Regions from separate parts of the Rhizobium sp. SG2393 genome, predicted to be linked through region 3. Evidence: riboswitches for the same ligand, from Rfam matches in the RefSeq annotation. Region 3 holds a riboswitch; each other region holds the start of a gene.
The links. Region 3 has a riboswitch for thiamine pyrophosphate ahead of ACED18_RS13745 (TRAP transporter large permease). Riboswitches for the same ligand answer to the same signal wherever they lie in the genome.

Region 1 (4,969 bases), on a different contig from region 3:
GCCAGCAATGGCCCGCAAGATGATGCAAGCATTGTCCACCATCCGGCGCGTCGAACCCGTCTTGTCGCGATATTGCAGGATGGTCGTGCCGCCGCGCACCGCGGCCACCGCAAGGGCGGCAAGCTTTTCGGCCCCGTCTTCGTCTGCGTCCTTGATCAGCGACGCATCCAGAATGGCGTTCAGCCGGTAGTCGATGGGTCGTCCGGAAAGGCCGGAGGCGCCGGTCTGCGCCCCGTCACGCTCTGTCATCATGGATCCTCGCATGGGTCAGGAGATCGTCCGGCGACAGCGTCGCCAGCACATCGAGAAAGGCGATGCCGAAGCTCGCCGGCCCGCGCGCGCCGGGCGCGGCACGTTCGGCCGCCACTCCGGTCGTCGCAAGCGCTGCCGCGGCGGCCAGTTGTGCGTCCGGCTCGACCGCGAGAAAGGCGGCGATCACCGCACCGGCGAGACACCCCGTGCCCGTCACACCCGCCATCAGCGGATGGCCGTTCTCGACCCTCAGCGAGCGCGTGGCCGAAAGGAGCCGGTCCACTGGCCCGGTGGTGATCACTACCGCCGGGCCACCCTCCAGCCCTGCCCTCAGCCCGAGCGCCATCATCTCGGCCGCATTGCCACGGACGGCAGCGGGCCCAAGCATCGAGAGCTCCCGCGCAAAGGCGAGGCGGGCCGGCGAATAGTCGCAATGGACGGGATCGACAATCCACGGCTTTCCCGCCGCGACCGCAACGGACGCCGCCACGCCGATGGCCGCGCGCCGGGCCGCATCCAGCGTGCCGAGATTGACCGTCAGACTATCGGCCCGACGCACGAAGACGGCGACCTCCTCTTCCGACGATGTCATGGACGGGATGCCGCCGACCGCCGTCACGCCATCGGCGACGAATTTCTGTACCACGGTGTTCATGAGGCAATGCACGCGCGGCCGGCGCGTGCGGACCCTCTCCAGAAGCCTTGCCGCGACATCGGCATCGACGGGGGCGAGCGCGACGGTCACTTCGTCACCTCCACGGCGATATCCGCGACCGGCGGCGCCACGTCGATCAACCCGCTCTCGGCCATGAAGGCGCCGAAGCGGGCGTAGCGCGCCGTATCGAGCGCGGCTGGCCGCTTGGCAAACCGCGGCAGCGTATCGGTGAAGGCTTGCCGGTTAAGCCGGTCATCGAGGTCGGGATAGGCCTTGATGAACGTGGAAAGAGCCTCATCCGGATGGTTGGTCAGCTCGATGGTTGCCTTTTCCACAGCTGCCAGAAAGCGCGGCAGGCGCGGATCGGCCAACTTTGCCTTGTCGACGACATAGATCAGTTCGTCATAGGCGGGAACGCCGTGCTCCTCGGGATAGAAGGCGCGGCCCTTGTGGCCCTCGATATCCATCTGTGTCAGCTCGAAATTGCGAAAGCCGCCGATCGTCGCATCCACATTGCCGGCAATCAGCGAGGGGCTGAGGGAGAAGTTGACGTTGACGAGCGTCACGTCGTTCGCCGTCAGCCCTTGCGAACCCAGCATGCGCGACAGGAGCGCCGTCTCGAAGCCTGCGACGGAATAGCCGACCGTCTTGCCCTTGAGATCGGCAAGCGTCTTGATCGGCCCTTGAGCCAGCACCGTCAGCGTGTTCAGCGGCGTTTCCACCAGCGTGCCGATCCTGACGAGCGGAAGGCCGGCGGCGTGGTCGAGATAGAGGTTCGGCTGGTAATGGATGCCGATATCCGCCTCGCCCGCCGCCACCAGACGCGGCACCGACGACGGATCGGCCGGCGGCACCAGCGTCACGTCGAGATTCTCATCGGCGAAATAGCCCTTCTCCCTGGCGATCACCAGCGGCGCATGGTCGGGATTGACGAACCATTCGAGCATCACCGTCAGCTTCTCGGCGGCATGCGTGTCCGGTGCGGCGGCCAGCGTGGCGAGGAGAGCAAGGATGGCCGCCGGGAAAGAAGTCGTGAAAAAGCGTGTCATGCAGGGTCCAGTCTCCGGATCGGATGAAGGTCGAGGGTGTTGTCGCGCGCCCAGGGCGTGAGCCCGGCCGTCAGCCGATCCACGACAAGGCGTAGACCGACGCTCATGGCGGCAACGAGAATGAGGGCGGCAAAGAGTGTTGCCGTCTGCATGCGGGCATTGGCCTGCACCATCAGGAAGCCGAGGCCGGAGGAGGCCCCGACCCATTCGCCGACGACGGCGGCAAGCGGCGCGAGCGGCGCAGCGATGCGCAGCCCCGAGATCAGGGCCGGCAGCGCCAGCGGCACGCGCAGGCTGAGAAGCACCTGCAGCCGCGAGGCGGGTGTGAGCGCCGCCGCATCGATCAGCACCGGATCGGTGCGGCGAAGCCCATCGGCGAACGTCGAGGCAACGGGAAAGAAGATGACGAGCGTCGCCATGGCGATCTTCGAGGCAAGGCCGAAGCCGAACCAGATGACCAGCAGCGGCGCCAGCGCAAAGACAGGCACGGCCTGCACCACCATCAGCACGGGCCAGGCAAAGCGCCCGACCGCCGGCAGCGCCGCAAAGAGAAAGGCCGTTCCCGCCCCAAGCAGGCTGCCGGCCGCAAATCCCGCAAGCGCTTCCAGCCCCGTCGCACCTGCATGCAACGCAAGAGAGCCGCCCAGGCGAAAGAAGACGCCGAGCACATCGACAGGCGCCGGCAGCAGATAGGCGGGAGGACTGGCGAGCGACACCACGGCCTGCCACAGGGCAAGCATCAGCGTCAGCCCGCCGAAAGCATCGGCGGGGCGCACGGCTCAGGCACCCGCGCGGGAATGCTCGAAATCATGAAGCCGCTCCGGCATGCGGCAAGCGCCCGGCGGTTCCGTCAGTCCAGACATATAAGCCATTGTCGATCTCCCTGTCGTGCCACGGAGATCCAGGTGAAGCGGGGAATGGGAGATGAGCAGCAGCAGCCGCTTTTTTCCGTTCCTACGCCGGTATGACCCGGATCAGGTTCAAGGGTCCGGCTCACCGCCATCTCAGCATCGTTCGATGCCCCCCTCGGAATGCGCCCACCATCATGAGATTTGTCGCGGCTGTCAACTCTTTGCGTCAACAGGGCTTGACCTTCCCATGATGGGAACCCTTATCCATGGGAACGAAACCGCACAGACACCGCTTTGACCCCGTGCGGTCGCAAGCATGCAGGACCCGTCACGGCGATGGCCGAAGACGGGCAAGGAGACGACGATGGATATGGCGACGAGACCTGGCGGCCACGCAACAGGACAGACGATCCACCCTGTCGTCGGTGGACGCCCCGGCCACGCGCTCGCGGCCGATATCCCCGTCGAGGGCATGCACTGCGCCTCCTGCGCCGGCCGCGTCGAAAAGGCGATCCGTGCCGTGCCGGGCGTCGCCCAGGCGAGCGTCAATATCGCCACCCACCGTGCCACGGTCGAGTTTGCCGATCGCGCCGCCCTGCCGCAGGCGATGCCGGCCGTGATCGCTGCGATCGACGGCACCGGTTTTCGCCCTGTTCTGGAGGAGCGACGCTTCGCCGTCACCGGCCTGCACTGCGCCTCCTGCGTCGGCCGCACGGAAGCGGCCCTGCTTGCCGTACCGGGCGTGGCCTCCGCAAGCGTCAACCTTGCCGCCGGCACTGCTGCCGTTTCCACCACACCGACCACATTGCAATCCGACCTTGATGCGGCCGTGGCCGCTGCCGGCTTCGGCACGCTGGCACTTCAGGCGGAGCCCGGCAGGCCTGCCCTCGATCTCGACGCCCTGCGCCGCGCGGAGACGGATGCGCTCGGCCGCAGCATGTGGCTTGCGGCCATCTTGACGCTGCCGCTCTTCATCGTGGAAATGGGCGGCCACCTCTTTCCCGCCTTCCACCATGTCATCGTCAGTGCGCTCGGCGTCGAGCCCTTGCGCATCGCCGAATTCCTGCTCGCTACACTGGTGCTTGCCATCCCCGGACGCGAGATCCTGCGCCAGGGCATCACGAGCCTGATGCGCCGCGCGCCGGAGATGAACGCGCTGGTCGTGCTGGGCGCCGGCTCCGCCTGGCTCTATTCAACGGTCGCGACCTTCCTGCCGGGCCTGTTGCCGGATGGGCGCGCCGACATCTATTTCGAAGCCGCCGCCGTCATCGTCACGCTCATTCTCGCCGGACGCTTCCTGGAAGGCCGCGCCCGCGGCCGGGCGGGAGATGCCATCCGCAAGCTGGCGGGCCTTGCCCCGAAGACCGCCCGCCTTCGGCGTGACGGTGCCGAGGTCGATGTCGCGGTGGAAACCGTCCGCCCCGGCGACATCGTCCTCATCCGTCCCGGCGAGCGGATACCGGTCGATGGCATCGTGCGTGAGGGCCGCTCGCACGTGGACGAAGCCATGGTGACCGGCGAGCCCATGCCGGCGGAAAAGACGCCCGGCAGCCCGGTCGTCGCCGGCACCATCAATGGCAATGGCGCCTTCGCTTTCGAGGCCACCAAGGTCGGCGCCGACACGCTGCTCGCCCAGATCGTCCGCATGGTGGAGACGGCCCAAGGGGCAAAGCTGCCGATCCAGGGCCTTGTCGATCGCATCACCGCCCGCTTCGTCCCGGCCGTCATGGCTGCCGCGGCGCTGACCTTCATCGCCTGGCTCGTCTTTGCGCCTGAGGCCGGCATGGGGGGCGCACTCGTCAATGCGGTCGCCGTCCTCATCATCGCCTGCCCCTGCGCCATGGGGCTGGCCACGCCGACCTCGATCATGGTGGCGACCGGCCGCGCCGCCGAGCTTGGCATCCTCTTCCGCAAGGGCGACGCGCTGCAGCGCCTCCGCGACGTCGATCTCATCGCCTTCGACAAGACCGGCACGCTGACCGAAGGTCGCCCGGAGCTCACCGATCTCTGGACCGCCCCCGGCTTTGAGCGTTTGGAAGTGCTGGCACGTGCCGCAAGTCTCGAAAGCCGCTCGGAACACCCTGTCGGTGCGGCGATCGTCGCGGCAGCCAGACGGGAGGGCCTTAGCCTGTCGTCCGCCACCGGCGTCGAGGCCGATCCCG
Region 2 (4,969 bases), on a different contig from region 3:
AGCCGGTCACGTGGCGCTGCACGCCGTTGACGATCAGGTTCTCGCCGCGCCCGTCGGTGAGGTAGTTGGCGAGCGAGTCGTCCAGATCGAGGTTTTCGCGGCGCTGGTCGAGGGTGGCGATCTCCAGATTGGTGCCGAGCTTGATCGTGCCGGTGTCCGGCTCCAGCTGTCCCGTCAGCATCTTCAGAAGCGTCGTCTTGCCCGCGCCGTTCGGGCCGACGAGGCCGATGCGGTCGCCGCGATGCACGCGCATGGAGAAGGGCTGCACGATGGGGCGATCGCCATAGGTCTTGGTGATCTTTTCCGCCTCGATCACCAGCTTGCCGGATTCCTGCGCGTCGGAGACGGTGGCCTGCACGCTGCCCTGCGGGCCCTTGTGGCCGCGGTAGCGCCCGCGCATGTCCTGAAGTTCGCCGAGACGGCGCATGTTGCGCTTGCGTCGTGCGGTGACGCCGTAGCGCAGCCAATGTTCCTCGCGCTCGATGGCCTTGCCGAGCTTGTGTTGTTCGAGTTCCTCGGCCTCCAGCACCTCGTCGCGCCAGGCTTCGAAATGGGCAAAGCCGCGGTCGAGCCGGCGGGCTGTGCCGCGGTCGAGCCAGACGGTGGCGGTGGAGACTTTTTCGAGGAAGCGGCGGTCGTGGGAAATGACGACGAGGGCGGAGCGGCTCTTCACCAGTTCGCCTTCCAGCCATTCGATGGTCGGCAGGTCGAGATGGTTGGTCGGCTCGTCGAGCAGCAGGATATCCGGTTCCGGCGCCATGACGCGGGCAAGGGCCGCGCGGCGGGCTTCACCGCCGGAGAGGTCGGCCGGATTTTCCTGGCCGGTGAGGCCGAGATGCTCGAGCAGATAGGTGACCTGGTAGGGATCGTCGCCCGGCCCGAGGCCGGACTCGGCATAGGCTGCCACCGTCTCGAAACCGTCGAAATCAGGCGCCTGATGCAGGTAGCGGATGGTGGAGGCCGGGTGGCGGAAGACTTCGCCCGATTGCGCCTCGACCATGCCGGCGGCGATCTTCATCAGGGTGGACTTGCCCGAGCCGTTGCGGCCGACGAGGCAGATGCGGTCGCCGGGCTCCACCTGCAGGCCGGCGCCGGCCAGAAGCGGCGCGCCGCCGAAGCTCAGGAAAATGTCGTCGAGTTTCAGAATGGGAGGTGCCACGGATCAGGCTCCGGAAAAGTCTTGCGGGCGGGCGAGCAGAACGGCCCGGCCGGCATGAAGGGTGATCGTCACCGTGCCTTCGGCGACGTTGGAAATGGTGCGCGACGAGCCGAAGGGCAGGTGGAAATCGTCCAGCGGGTAGCGCGCGCCGGCAATGGAGAGGCCGTCGAGCGCGGTCAGTCCGAGGATGGAGAACAGCGCACCCTCCGGCAGATCGATCGAGGTCCGGCCCGTGAGGATCGGATAGGCCTCTTCCTCGCCGGAGGTCATGGTGATGTCGAGGCCCTGCTCGGCGAGGCGGACGGCCAAGAGCAGGTGCATGAAGGCGTGGTCGCTGCGCTCGCCGCCGAGCGCGCCGGGCATGACGATGGAGCGGGCGCCGCGCGACAGCGCTTCGGCAATGGCGATCTCGCCATCCGTCTCGTTCTTGGCGGCCGGATAGGGCATGCGCGGCACATCCGGAAAGGCGGCCAGCAGATCGGCGGGCGTGGAGTCGAAATCGCCGACCCACAGTTCGGGCGTCAGGCCGAGGGCGGCGGCGTGACGCATGCCGCCGTCGGCCGCGATCGTCCTGCGGCCGGCGACCATGGCGGTCAGGCGCCCGGTCGGCGTCAGCGTACCGCCCATGAGGATGGCGAAAGCCGTTTGGTCCAGATGATCCATGGGAGAAGCCCTTAACGCAGTCGCCGGCAAAACTGAACGCCTTCCTGCCAAGAAATCGACAGGGCCATGCCTGTCATATTTCCCTTGAAAGCCGTTCGCCGGCCAAGTACCGTCTCGGCGCTCTAACGGGGTGCCGAAACCTTCTCATCATCGAGAAGGACGGCTGAGAGGCTGAGAACGCCAACCCGAAGAACCTGATCCGGTTAGCACCGGCGGAGGGATTAGACGGCACATCCAGCGCCCTATTCCCGTTCAATACGATCAAGAGGAGGCGCGGATGCGCATGAAATCGATTCTGTCCTGTGGTTTTGCAAGCCTTGTCGCGGCGCTGGCCGCCGGTCTTTCGCCGGCCGTTGCCGAAGACAGGGTGCTGACGGTCTACACCTATGAGAGCTTCACCAGCGAGTGGGGGCCGGGCGCCAAGGTGGCGGAGGCCTTCGAAAAGACCTGCGCCTGCAAGGTGAACTATGTCGCGGTGGCCGATGGCGTGGAGCTTCTGACGCGCCTCAAGCTCGAAGGTGCTGCTGGCAAGGCCGACGTGGTGCTCGGGCTCGACACCAACCTCGTTGCCGAGGCCAAGGCTACCGGCCTGTTCGCGCCGCATGAGACCGATACGTCGGCCGTCACCGTGCCCGGCGATTTCAAGGACGATGTCTTCGTACCCTATGACTATGGCCACTTCGCCGTCGTTTATGACACCGAGACGCTGAAGACGCCGCCGAAGAGCCTGAAAGAGCTGGTCGAGGGGGATCCGTCGCAGAAGATCGTGATCGAGGATCCCCGCACCTCTACGCCGGGGCTCGGCCTCGTTCTCTGGATGAAGTCGGTCTATGGCGACAAGGCGGGCGAGGCCTGGGCCAAGCTCAAGGGGCGTGTGCTAACGGTGACGCCCGGCTGGTCGGAGGCCTACGGGCTCTTCACCAAGGGCGAGGCGCCGATGGTGTTTTCCTACACGACCTCGCCGGCCTATCACATGGTGGCCGAGAACACGGAGCGCTACCAGGCCGCTTCCTTCTCCGAGGGGCATTATATCCAGATCGAGGTGGCGGGCGTGACGAAGGCCGCGCATGATCCGGCCCTTGCCCGTCAGTTCCTGTCCTTCATGACTGGGCCGGAATTCCAGACCATCATTCCCACCACCAACTGGATGATGCCGGTCGGCAAGACCAGCGAACCGCTGCCGGAGGCCTTCGGCAAGCTGGTCCGGCCGGAAAAGACCTTCCTGATGTCGCCGGAAGAGGTTGCCGCCAACCGCAAGGCGTGGATCGACGAGTGGTTGGCCGCGATGAGCGTGAACTGAGGCTGACGTGTTCGCACCGGCGGATCGACGGCGCATCATCGGCGGGGGCGCGGCGGGACTGGCCGTGCTCCTTGCCTTCGTCTCAGCGGCGGCCATCGCTTTGTGGCAGGCCGCCCCGCCGTCGAGCGGGGCGGATGGTCAAGGCTTCGATGCCTATGTGCTTGGCGTCGCCCGCTTCACGCTGGTGCAGGCAAGCCTTTCCACGATCCTGTCCGTGCTGCTCGCCATCCCCGTCGCACGCGCGCTTGCGCGGCGCGGCGCCTTTCCGGGGCGGATCTGGATCGTGCGGCTGATGGCGCTGCCGCTCGGGCTGCCGGCGCTGGTGGCGGCCCTCGGCATTCTCGAAATCTGGGGGCGGCAGGGTCTCGTCAATGCCGGCCTCGGTTTGCTGGGGCTGGCGCAGCCCTTCAGCATCTATGGCCTGACGGGCATCCTGATCGCCCATGTTTTCTTCAACCTGCCGCTCGCGACACGGCTGATGCTCGCCGAACTGGAGCGCCTGCCGGCGGAAAGCTGGCGTCTGGCCGCCAATCTCGGCATGGGGCCCGCAAGCCTCTTCCGTTTCGTGGAGTGGCCGGCGATCCGCAGCGTGCTGCCGGGGGCGGCGGGGCTGATCTTCATCCTTTGCGCCACGAGTTTCACACTGGTGCTGACGCTCGGCGGCGGGCCGGGGGCATCCACGCTGGAGGTGGCGATCTATCAGGCGCTGCGCTTCGATTTCGATCCGCGCCGGGCGATGCTGATGTCGGCGCTGCAGATCCTGTTCACGCTCATGGTTCTGGCGGCGCTGCGGCTGATCGGCCCGATCGCGGAGAGCGGCGCGACCGCCGGCGGACGGGTGCGGCGCTTCGACGGGAGGACGGCCGCATCGAAGGCCGGCGACGGGGTGGTGATCGCGCTGGCGGTCGGGTTCGTGGCGGCGCCGCTGTTGGCGGTCGTTGCCTCCGGCCTTGCATCCGATCTCGGCCGGCTCGTGCGGGATCCGCTGGTGCATCAGGCGCTGGTCACCAGCCTCTTGATTGCGGCCTCGGCGGCGCTGCTGTCGCTGGCGATCGCGGTGCCGATGCTGCGGGCGCGGCAGGCGATTGCGGCGGGGCGGCGGGCCCCAGTGCCGCTGGCCGTGCTGGCCGGCGTGCTCCGGGATGCGCCGTCGGTGGCGTTGCTGGTGCCGCCGGTCGTTCTGGGGGCGGGCTGGTTTCTTCTGCTGCGTGGCTTTGGCGACGTTCAGCAGTTTGCGGGGCCGGTCGTCATCGTCGTCAATGCGCTGATGGCGCTGCCCTTCGTCTGCCGCGTGCTGGAGCCGGCGCTTGCCGCCTATCAGGCACGCACCGCACGGCTGGTCGCCTCGCTCGGCATGGGCGGCGTTTCCGCGCTCAGGCTTGTCGTCCTGCCGGTTCTGGCGCGGCCGCTGGCGGCGGCCCTTTCCTTTGCCATGGCGCTGTCTCTGGGGGATCTCGGTGCCGTGGCGCTGTTCGGCTCCCAGGATTTCGTAACGCTGCCCTGGCTGCTCTTCAGCCGGATGGGCGCCTATCGCAGTGCGGATGCGGCGGGGCTGGCGCTGTTTCTCGCGATCATCTGCCTTCTTCTGACCATCGCCGGCAGTCCGCGTCAGGCAGATCAGGAGGCTGGAGGATAAGCATGGCGGAGGAAGCAATCCGGCTGGAGGCGGTGCAACTGCGCTTTGGCGCGGTCACCATGGATTTCGACATCGGCTTCACCGCAGGCCGCATCACCGGCATTGTCGGTCCCTCCGGCTCGGGAAAATCGACGCTGCTCAACCTGATTGCCGGCTTCGAGATGCCGGACAGCGGCGCAATCCGTATTCTCGGAACGGACATGACGGCGCT
Region 3 (4,969 bases):
CTCACGACCCCGCAATGGCATGGATACGGTCCAGACCGCCGACGGTCCCGGCCATGTCCTGCCAGACGCCGGTGGCGCCGCGGCGCCAGTCGTCGAGTGCTTCCGGCTGGAGAAGTCGCCCGCCATGGGCGCGGGCCGTTTCCATCGCGCGGGCCTCGTCCTCGGCGATCAGCCGGTTGAAGGTGGCCGCGCCGGCTTGCGAGGCCTCGGCGAGAAGCTGCTGCTCTTCCGGCGTCAGCCCGTTCCAGAAGCCCGCGCCGAAATAGACGACGCCGGAGGCCCAGATGTGGCGGGTTTCGGTCATGCAGGGCACGACTTCATAGAGCTTGAAGCCGGCATAGGCGGATTTGGTGAGGTCCATGGCGTCGGCGACACCGTTCGACAGCGCATTGTAGGTTTCGGTGATGGGGATGCCGACCGGCGTCGTGCCGAAGGCGCTCCAGAGCCGCGTGTGCAGCGGGCTTTGGATGACGCGGATCTTTAGCCCTGCGAGCTGTTCGGGCCGGGTCACCGGCGTTTTCGTCAGCAGGTTGCGGGCGCCGTAGTTGATGAAGGCGGGCGTGATGAACTGCTGGGCGGAAAACCTTTCCTTCAGCTCGGCCCCGACCGGCCCCGTCACCGTCGCCTGCACATGGTCGGCATCGCGGAAGAGGAAGGGCAGGTCGAGGATCTGGGCTTCCGGCACCCAGCCGGACAGCGCAGACACAGTGGCGAGACTGCCCTGGATGGAGCCGAGCCGCACACCTTCTGCCACCTCCTTCTCGCCGCCAAGCGCGCCGCCCTTGACGATGTTGACTGTGAAGCGGCCGGGAAGCCTCGCCTCGAGGGTGGCGGCGATCGCCTGCCAGATCTTCGTCTCCGGCTTGTCGTCTCCGAAGAGGGAGGCCACCGTGATCGTCCTGGCCCTTGCTTCGGCGCGGCCGATGAGGGCGGGGCTGGCGAGTGCGAGCGCCGTGAGGCTGAGGGCGGTGCGGCGGGTGATCGGGGGCATGGGTCAGTCCTTTCAGATAAGAAGGGCGGCACAGGAAATGAGGGCAAGCGCCACCATGAGGGCGGCGAGATAGGGGAGGACGGCGCGGAAGATCGCCCCCGCCGGCACGCCCGTGACGCCGCTGACGACGTAGACGAGGATGCCGAGCGGCGGCGTCAGCCCGTGGATCATCAGGTTGACGACGAGGACGACGCCGAAGGCGACGGGATCGATGCCCGCGGCTATGGCGGCCGGCAGCAGAATGGGTCCGAAGAGCAGGATCGCCGCGCCGATGTCCAGCACGAGGCCGGCGGCAAGCAGCACGAGATTGGCGAGCAGCAGCACGGCGGCGGCCGTTCCGCCGAGCGCCGTGACGAGACCGGTCACCAGCCCTGCCACGTCGTCCACCGCGAGCTGGAAGGCAAAGGGCGCGGCCGTGCCGATCAGCAGGCTCACGGCCGCCGCCTCGCCCGCCGACTGGCGGAAGACACCGGCGATGGCGCGCAGGCCGAGCCCCTGCCCCGCCGCCAGCATCAGCGTGTAGAGCGCGGCAAGCCCGGCCGCTTCCGTCGTCGTCACGATGCCGAAGCGGATGCCCGCGACGACGATGACGCCGAGGCCAAGCGCCGGCAGGGCGGCGCGCAAGGCCGCGCGGCGTTCGCCGACCGACGCCCGCGGCAGGGCGTGGCCTCCCCTGCCCGCGGCCAGATGGATCGCGACCGCCAGGCACAGCGCCATGACGCCGCCGGCCGCAAAGCCCCCGGTCAGCAGCGCACCGACGGAAAGATTGGTGGCGGCGGCAAGGATGAGGAAGGCGATGGAGGGCGGGATGACATTGTCGAGCACGGAGGTCGCGGCGATCAGCGCGCCGGCCTCGGCCGGTCCATGGCCGTGGCGGACCAGCTCCGGCTGGAAGGTCGCGGCCCCGAAGGCGGCGTTGGCGACCGAGGAACCGGAGGCGCCGGAAAACAGGACGCTGGTCAGAAGCGTCGTCTGGGCAAGTCCGGCGCGGCGGTGGCCGACGAGGCTTGCGGCCAGCCGCACCAGCCGGCCCGCCGCGCCGGACGCCGTCAGAAGCCCCCCGGCCAGCAGGAAGAAGGGAATGGCGAGCAGCAGGAATTTCGACAGGCCCGTCACCGTCGTCGAGACGATCGCGGCCTCCGGCAGCGTGCCGCCGAAGGCGATGGCCCCGTGGGCGGCGGCGAGGAAGGCATGCGGCAGGGGTGCGCCGCAGGCAATCCCGAAGGCGGCGGCGAGCGCGAGGAAGAGGCTCGGCGGAAAGCCGCTGTCGATCGCCATGAGGGGGACGGCCACATAGAGGCCGGCCCCGAGCGCGAGCCCGCCGAGGAGCGCGGGCCCCCTGCCCTGCGACAGCCGCGACAGGACGAGGACAACGAGGAGCAGTGCCCCGCCCCCGGCCATCAGGCCGAAGCGCAAGCCCTCCGACAGGCCGAGCGTTGGCGAGATGCCGCCGACGCGGACGGCCACCTCTCCGCCGCCGCAGGCCAGCACGAGCGCGGCCATGACGGTCACGGCATCGGCGAGGACGGCCGCCGGCGCCTGCAGAAGGCCGGGAAGGCGGGCCGTCAGCCCATCGAGCCGCATGGCGAGCGGGCCGGCGAGCGCCAGCGGCGCGGCAAGCGCGATCATCGCCAGTTGCAGCCAGATCGCCAGATCCTCCGCGCCGGCCAGGGACCGGTGCAGGAGATAGCGCAGCGCCGCATTGCCGACGACAAGCGCAAGCAGCACGGCAAGGAGGACTGCCGCAAGCGCAGACAGCGCCCCTTGCAGCCGGGTCAAAAGCCGCGCGGCGGCCGCCGCGCCCTGGCCGCCCTCTTCCGCCGAAATTCCGATGGCCGACACGCCGGACCTCTCCTTGCGACGATCCGGCCATGGCATGAGGGACAACAGGATTGCCGTGGGGTGAACCGGCCATCACAGGCCGCGCCAGGCATCCGCACCGTCCCTCCGCCAGTATGAGCTGGATCAGGTTCATCGGGTTCCTGCGCTGCCTGAATCGGACCTTTCGGTCGCATCCGGTGGCCAGCAGTATCTCAGCCCCTTGTCGGGACGCCCCTGGTGATTGGCCGTGACTTTGGCCGAGCGGCCGGGCTTCGTCAAGCGGTGTCCCGCACAGGCGCCGGGGCGCTCCGTTCAGGCCGCCTTGGCCCGCATGCGCTTGCGAAAGGCCTGCGGGCGGTCGCGGAAGCGGTCGGCAAAGGCCTCGTAGAAGCGGGAGACGGAGCGGAAGCCGGATTCGTAGGCCACCTCCGTCACCGAAAGATCGGAGGAGATCAGCAGCGATTGCGCCGTATCCAGCCGGTGGCGCACGATCGCCTGGTTGATGGTATGGCCGACCGAGCGGCGAAAGAGCGTCATGGCATAGTTGGGGTGCAGGCCCGCGGCAGCCCCCACATGGCTTGCCGAAATATCCTCCAGCGCATGCTCGGCGACGAAGCGCAGCATGGTCTCGACATGCTCGATCCGCTCGCCGTCATGGGCCGAGAGCGAGGCGATCGCCGCGCCGTCCTCGCGCAGGTCCCGCCAGCCCTCCCGCTCGATGCGCAGCACCCGGGCCGTCAGTTCGTTGCGCACGATCTCCGTCAGGTCGCTGTCGGCGGCCAGCAGCTCCTCGCGCCATTGCGAGAAGATATCGCGGTCGTGCGGGCGGATCGTCAGCGCCTCCACCATGGCGCCGCGAAACACCGCATCGCGGAACCGGCTAAGCTGCGCCATGCCGAGAAAGACCGACATCGGCACATAAAGGCAGATGAAGCGCGTTCCCTCGGCCCGGTCGATCACCTGATGCGGGATCATGCCCCAGAACAGGCAGAGCCGGCCCTCGCTCAGCGTCAGCTCGCGGCCGTCGAACCAGTAGGTCATGCGCCCCTCCAGCAGGAAGTTCAGCTCGATCTGGCTGTGCATGTGCGGGCCGGGCATGCGCTGCACGGTCATGCTGGCGCCTGCGCAGAAACGGTGATCGCCGAACACCACCAGCGGATGGCGCGGGTCGAGATCCGGGTGAACCGGGATGGATTCGTCGGCCTGTTCGATCACGTGGATGGAGCTCATCTTAGGATCCCGGAAAAAATTGCTGAAACAGCGGTAGAATTGTACGGCATCGCGGGCGAGGATCAAGTCAAGCCTTTCCGCAGGCCAAGGGAGAAGCATTCGGCCCGGCGGAAGGTGCGGACTATCAGGGTCATCGGGAGGAAAATATGACCGTTTTCAAGCGCTTCGGCGCCCTTGCAGCCGTTTTCATGCTGTCGTCGACCGCCTTTGCCGGCGAGATCACCATCAATTCGGACCATTCCGACCCCGTGCCGAAGAAGGCCATGGAAGAGCTGATCGCAGACTTCCAGAAGGCTCATCCGGATATCACGGTGAAGTGGAACAACTTCGACCACGAGGGCTACAAGTCCGCCATCCGCAACTTCCTGACGGCCGATGCGCCTGACGTCGCGGCCTGGTATGCGGGCAACCGCATGGAACCCTTCGTCAAGGCCGGCCTTTTCGAGGATGTCACGGATGTCTGGACCAAGAACGGCCTCGACGACCAGCTGAAGTCGGCAGCGCCCTCCATGACCATCGATGGCAAGAAGTGGGGCGTGCCCTACACCTATTACCAGTGGGGCATCTACTACCGGAAGGACATTTTCGCGGAGAAGGGCATTCAGCCGCCGAAGACCTGGGCCGAGTTCCTCGCCGCCTGCAAGACGCTGAAGGACGCCGGCATCACGCCCATCACCATCGGCACCAAGGCGCTGTGGCCGACGGGCGGCTGGTTCGACTATCTCGACCTGCGCGTCAACGGCTACGAGTTCCACATGGAGCTGACCTCCGGCAAGGTGCCCTATACCGATCCGCGCGTGAAGGCGGTGTTTGAAAAGTGGGCCGAGTTGGTGAAGCCCGGCTACTTCATCGACAACCACGCCGCCATCGACTGGCAGGACGCCATTCCGCAGATGGTGCAGGGCAAGGCCGCCATGTATCTCATGG

Region 1: linked by a shared signal. The riboswitch ahead of ACED18_RS07550 (ABC transporter permease) and the one ahead of ACED18_RS13745 (TRAP transporter large permease) in region 3 are both predicted to bind thiamine pyrophosphate.
Region 2: linked by a shared signal. The riboswitch ahead of thiB (thiamine ABC transporter substrate binding subunit) and the one ahead of ACED18_RS13745 (TRAP transporter large permease) in region 3 are both predicted to bind thiamine pyrophosphate.

What each region holds. Positions count from the first base shown of each region.
Region 1 covers NZ_JBHGAP010000001.1:1,597,931-1,602,899, forward strand. Annotated here, with positions in the region: gene thiE (thiamine phosphate synthase) at 1-249, opposite strand, end outside; gene ACED18_RS07540 (hydroxyethylthiazole kinase) at 236-997, opposite strand; gene ACED18_RS07545 (ABC transporter substrate-binding protein) at 994-1,956, opposite strand; gene ACED18_RS07550 (ABC transporter permease) at 1,953-2,732, opposite strand; TPP riboswitch at 2,891-2,993, opposite strand; gene ACED18_RS07555 (heavy metal translocating P-type ATPase) at 3,280-4,969, shown strand, end outside.
Region 2 covers NZ_JBHGAP010000007.1:33,311-38,279, forward strand. Annotated here, with positions in the region: gene ACED18_RS14815 (ABC-F family ATP-binding cassette domain-containing protein) at 1-1,159, opposite strand, end outside; gene ACED18_RS14820 (thiamine diphosphokinase) at 1,163-1,822, opposite strand; TPP riboswitch at 1,939-2,060, shown strand; gene thiB (thiamine ABC transporter substrate binding subunit) at 2,106-3,122, shown strand; gene thiP (thiamine/thiamine pyrophosphate ABC transporter permease) at 3,130-4,758, shown strand; gene ACED18_RS14835 (ATP-binding cassette domain-containing protein) at 4,761-4,969, shown strand, end outside.
Region 3 covers NZ_JBHGAP010000006.1:8,939-13,907, reverse strand. Annotated here, with positions in the region: gene ACED18_RS13750 (TRAP transporter substrate-binding protein) at 2-991, opposite strand; gene ACED18_RS13745 (TRAP transporter large permease) at 1,004-2,824, opposite strand; TPP riboswitch at 2,916-3,058, opposite strand; gene ACED18_RS13740 (helix-turn-helix domain-containing protein) at 3,125-4,042, opposite strand; gene ACED18_RS13735 (ABC transporter substrate-binding protein) at 4,189-4,969, shown strand, end outside.